DNA from 2 places in the Rhizobium fabae genome. Region 2 is predicted to be linked to the other one. Evidence: riboswitches for the same ligand, from Rfam matches in the RefSeq annotation. Region 2 holds a riboswitch; the other holds the start of a gene.
The links. Region 2 has a riboswitch for S-adenosylmethionine ahead of metA (homoserine O-acetyltransferase MetA). Riboswitches for the same ligand answer to the same signal wherever they lie in the genome.

Region 1: linked by a shared signal. The riboswitch ahead of EFB14_RS12095 (O-succinylhomoserine sulfhydrylase) and the one ahead of metA (homoserine O-acetyltransferase MetA) in region 2 are both predicted to bind S-adenosylmethionine.

What each region holds. Positions count from the first base shown of each region.
Region 1 covers NZ_ML133649.1:175,683-178,080, reverse strand. Annotated here, with positions in the region: gene EFB14_RS12095 (O-succinylhomoserine sulfhydrylase) at 1-1,117, opposite strand, end outside; SAM riboswitch at 1,161-1,239, opposite strand; gene EFB14_RS12090 (2'-deoxycytidine 5'-triphosphate deaminase) at 1,313-2,398, shown strand, end outside.
Region 2 covers NZ_ML133652.1:62,003-64,400, reverse strand. Annotated here, with positions in the region: gene EFB14_RS17585 (aldose epimerase family protein) at 1-288, opposite strand, end outside; gene metA (homoserine O-acetyltransferase MetA) at 406-1,329, opposite strand; SAM riboswitch at 1,378-1,455, opposite strand; gene EFB14_RS17575 (ABC transporter ATP-binding protein/permease) at 1,571-2,398, shown strand, end outside.

The DNA of each region.
Region 1 (2,398 bases), on a different contig from region 2:
CCGAAAAGCGCACCGTGCCGGGCGAGATGCCGAGTTCGGCACGCGCCTCTTCCGTCAGGTTCTTGTGCGTCGTCGTTGCCGGATGCGTGATCAGGCTCTTGCTGTCGCCGAGATTGTTGGAGATCTTGACGACATCGAGCGCGTTCTGCAGCGCGAAGGCAGCCTCTTTGCCGCCTTTCAGCTCGAAGCAGACCAGCGTCGAGCCGCCCGTCATCTGCTTGGCGATGATATCGGCCTGCGGATGGTCCTTGCGGCCGGGATAGATCACTTTGGCGACCTTGCCCTGCTCGGCCAGGAAATCAGCGATCTTCGCCGCATTCTGCGTCTGCTGCTTGACGCGCAGCGGCAGCGTCTCGATGCCCTTCAGAAGCGTCCAGGCATTGAACGGCGACATGGCCGGCCCGGTATGGCGGAAATAGTCGTGCAGGTTCTCGTCGATCCATTCCTTGTCGGAAAGCACCACGCCGCCAAGGCACCGGCCTTGGCCGTCAATATGCTTGGTCGCGGAATAGACGACGATATGGGCGCCGAGTTCCAAGGGTTTCTGGAAGAGCGGCGTTGCAAAGACGTTGTCAACGACGACCTTGGCGCCGACCTGGTTGGCGAGCTTAGCGACGCTGGCGATGTCGATCACCTCGAGTGTCGGGTTGGTCGGGCTTTCCAGGAAGAACACCTTGGTCTTCGGCGTGATCGCCTTTTCCCAGTTCTCGAGGTAACGACCGTCGACCAGCGTGAAGTCGATGCCGTATTTCGGCGCCAACGTTTCCACAACCCAGCGGCAGGAGCCGAACAGAGCGCGCGCAGCGACGATATGATCGCCGGCCTTCAGCTGGCAGAGGATGGCGGCGGTGACGGCGGCCATGCCGGAGGCCGTGGCGCGGGCGTCTTCGGCGCCTTCCAGCATGCACATGCGCTTTTCGAACATGTCGTTGGTCGGGCTGCCATAGCGGGCATAGATAAAGCCGTCCGTCTCGCCCTTGAAACGGGCTTCGGCCGCCTCCGACGTATCGTAGACGAAACCCTGCGTGAGATAGATTGCCTCGGACGTTTCGCCATATTGCGAACGCAGCGTGCCGCCATGGACGAGTTGGGTTGCCGGGCGCCAGGTCTTGCTCATGCCATCACCTTCACATAACAAAAAAAACCGGTCGCAAAAGCAGACCGGTTTCAACCCGGTCTTTTTAGCCACTTGTTTAACGTGGCTGCAAGCCGACCGGCCAAATCACCACGGGATAATTCTGCAATACTGCTGTTAGCTGCTTGCGTCAATTCCCCGAGTTTGGTTTTGTCGGCGGCAAATGATGGATGAGGCATGATGGCTCGTGAAACGGGAATTCTGGCGGATCGCGCGATATCAGCGCTGTTCGAAACGGAGCGTCTGATCTCCGAACGGGAGCTGGACCGCGACCAGATCCAGCCGGCAAGCCTCGACCTGCGCCTTGGCGCCAAGGCTTTTCGCGTGCGTGCCAGCTTCATGCCCGGCCCCTCGCATCTGGTGTCCGACAAGCTCGACCGGCTGAGCCTGCATGTGATCGACCTGTCGGAAGGCGCGGTGCTCGAAACCGGCTGCGTCTACATCGTGCCGCTGATGGAGAGCCTTGCTCTTCCCGCCGACATGTCGGCCTCGGCCAACCCGAAGAGCTCGACCGGCAGGCTGGATATCTTCACCCGCGTCATCACCGATTACGCCCAGGAGTTCGACAAGATCCCGGCCGGTTATTCCGGCCCGCTCTATCTCGAGATCAGCCCGCGCACCTTCCCGATCGTCGTGCGCCGCGGCTCGCGCCTATCGCAGATCCGCTTCCGCGTCGGCCAGGCCCTGCTCGGCGAGCCGGAACTCCTGAAGCTGCATGAAAGCGAGACGCTGGTCGCCAGCAAGCTGCCAAACGTGTCCGGCGGGGGCATCGCACTGTCGATCGACCTCGCCGGAGACAAGGACGGCCTGATCGGCTATCGCGGCAAGCACCACACCGCTGTCGTCGACGTCGACAAGAAGGCCCAACACGATATCTTCGATTTCTGGGAGCCGCTCTACAGCCGCGGCCGCAACGAACTGATCCTCGATCCCGACGAGTTCTATATCCTCGTCTCGCGCGAGGCGGTGCACGTGCCGCCGGATTATGCGGCCGAGATGACCCCCTTCGACCCGCTGGTCGGCGAATTCCGCGTCCATTATGCCGGCTTTTTCGATCCGGGCTTCGGCCATGCGCCGGCCGGCGGGCGCGGCAGCCGCGCCGTGCTCGAAGTGCGCAGCCACGAAGTGCCGTTCATCCTCGAAGACGGCCAGATCGTCGGCCGCCTCGTCTACGAACACATGCAGGAAAAGCCCGCCAGCCTCTACGGCTCCGGCCTCGGCTCCAACTACCAAGCCCAGGGCCTTAAACTCTCGAAGCACTTC
Region 2 (2,398 bases):
CGGCTCGAGCTGATAATGCTTGCCGTCGAGCGTGAACCTGCCGCCGCCGACACGGTTGGCGCAGCGGCCAGGCGTCGCGCCGAAATAGGCCGAATAAAGGGGATAGCTGTCTAAATCCTCGAAGCCGAGTTGCAGCGGCGCGTCATATCCCTCGAGGCGCAGATCCTGGATAACAGCGCCCCAGCTGATGATCTTGGCCGTCAGCCCACCGCCCTTGATCTCGACGCGATAGACGGTCTCGCCCGCCTTCGTCTGCCCGAAAACTTCCCGCTTCAACTTGTCCGACATGATCGACCGTCCATTCTTGGCGCATCCGGTTCAAGACGCGCGGCGCTATAGGGTTCGACCGGAACCTGCCCGCATTTGCTCCAAACCGCAACCGGTCGGATCAGAAAGAAATGCCGCTCAGAGGTCCGCGCCGATCTCTTCGACGTCATAAGGTGTCGTCTGGTAGATTTCGTTGATCCAGTTGCCGAACAGCAGATGCGCATGGCTGCGCCAGCGGTTCTGCGGCGCAAGCGCCGGATCGTTATGCGGGAAGTAATTGTGCGGCATCTTGATCGGCACGCCGGCATTGACGTCGCGGAAATACTCGTCGGAAAGCGAGGTCGAGTCATATTCCACATGGTTGAACATGTAGAGCCGCCGACCTTTCTTCTCATGCACGAGGCAGACGCCCATCTCGCTGGATTCCATCAGGATCTCCAGGCTTTCGGATTTCTCGATATCGGCGCGGCGCACCTCGGTCCAGCGCGACACCGGCACCTCGAAATTGTCGGAAAAGCCGTTGAGATAGATCGATGAAGGCTTGAGGTTCCGGTGGCGATAAACGCCGAAAGCCTTCTCCTTCAGCTCGTATTTCGGAACGCCGTGGAAGTGGTAGATCGCCGCCATCGCGCCCCAGCAGACGTTCATCGTCGAATGGACGTTGGTTTCCGTCCATTCGAGAATTTCCCGCATCTCCGCCCAATAGGTAACGTCCTCATAAGGCAGGAGCTCAATCGGTGCCCCGGTTATGATGAAGCCGTCGAATTTGCGCTGCTTCACCTCTTCCCAGGTCTGGTAGAAGGCGAGCAGATGGTCTTCGGACGTATTCTTCGCCTTGTGGCCGCCGATGCGGATGAGCGACAGCTCGACCTGCAGCGGCGAGGCGCCGACGAGACGCGCCATCTGCACTTCGGTCTTGATCTTGTTCGGCATCAGGTTGAGCAGCCCGATCTGCAACGGGCGAATATCCTGACGGATCGCCATCGTCTCGGTCATCACCCGCACGCCTTCCTGAACCAGGGTCTCGAAGGCGGGCAGCGTATCGGGGATCTTGATAGGCATTGCGGTCACTCGATCAAAAACAAAAAACCGGCGGCGAAAAAAATCGCTACCGGTCCGCACGCGGCCCTTTAGCGACTTCTTTAACGTGGCTGCAAGCCGGCCGGCCAAATCACCACGGAGTGCATTAATTAGCCCCTGTCGGACTGCGAATCAACTGCGGAATGCATGCAGGGGCAACCCATGCAAGCATCATCACACTTTAATGACTGATAGAATCTGTTGATAGACGGGTAACGCCACCATGTTAATAATAACAGTATGGGCGTATTGGAAAAGCATGATGGCAGATAAGATCGAGGGGAGGCCCGGAATCCGGAGGCAGGATAGGGTAGGGTATGATTTCAGCCTGACATATCGCCTCGGGGTGATGTTCTCGGCATTCTGGAATTCGGCAGTGCGTGGCAAGGTGCTGTTCCTGGCAACCGTGCTGATCCTCGTTATCCTGGTGACGGCCTATGGCCAGGTCATCCTCAACGAGTGGAACGCCCCCTTCTACGATTCACTCGAGCGTCGCGATCTCGGCGAATTCTTCCACCAGCTCGAAATCTTCGCGATGATCGCCGGCACGCTGCTGCTGCTCAACGTGTTGCAGGCCTGGCTGAACCAGATGACCGCGCTCTACATGCGCGAAGGCCTGTCGCGCGATCTCGTCGACCAGTGGCTGAAGCGCAAGCGGGCGCTGCGGCTCGCCTCCAGCGGCCTGATCGGCGTCAATCCGGACCAACGCCTGCACGAGGATTCCCGCAACCTCGCCGAAAGCACGACGGGGCTCGTTCTCGGCCTGCTGCAGTCGACCATCCTTCTGGTGAGCTTCATCGGCGTGCTCTGGGAACTGTCGAGCGGCTTCATCTTCCACATCAGCGGCCACAGCTTCTCCATTCCTGGCTATATGGTCTGGGCGGCGATTTTTTACGCCGCTTCCGCCTCGGTGCTGAGCCAGGTTGTCGGCCGCAAGCTGGTCAAGCTCAATGCCGATCGATTCTCCAAGGAAGCCGAGCTTCGCTTCACGCTGATGCATGCCAACGAGAACATGCCGGCGATCACGGTTGCCCGCGGCGAGGAGAACGAG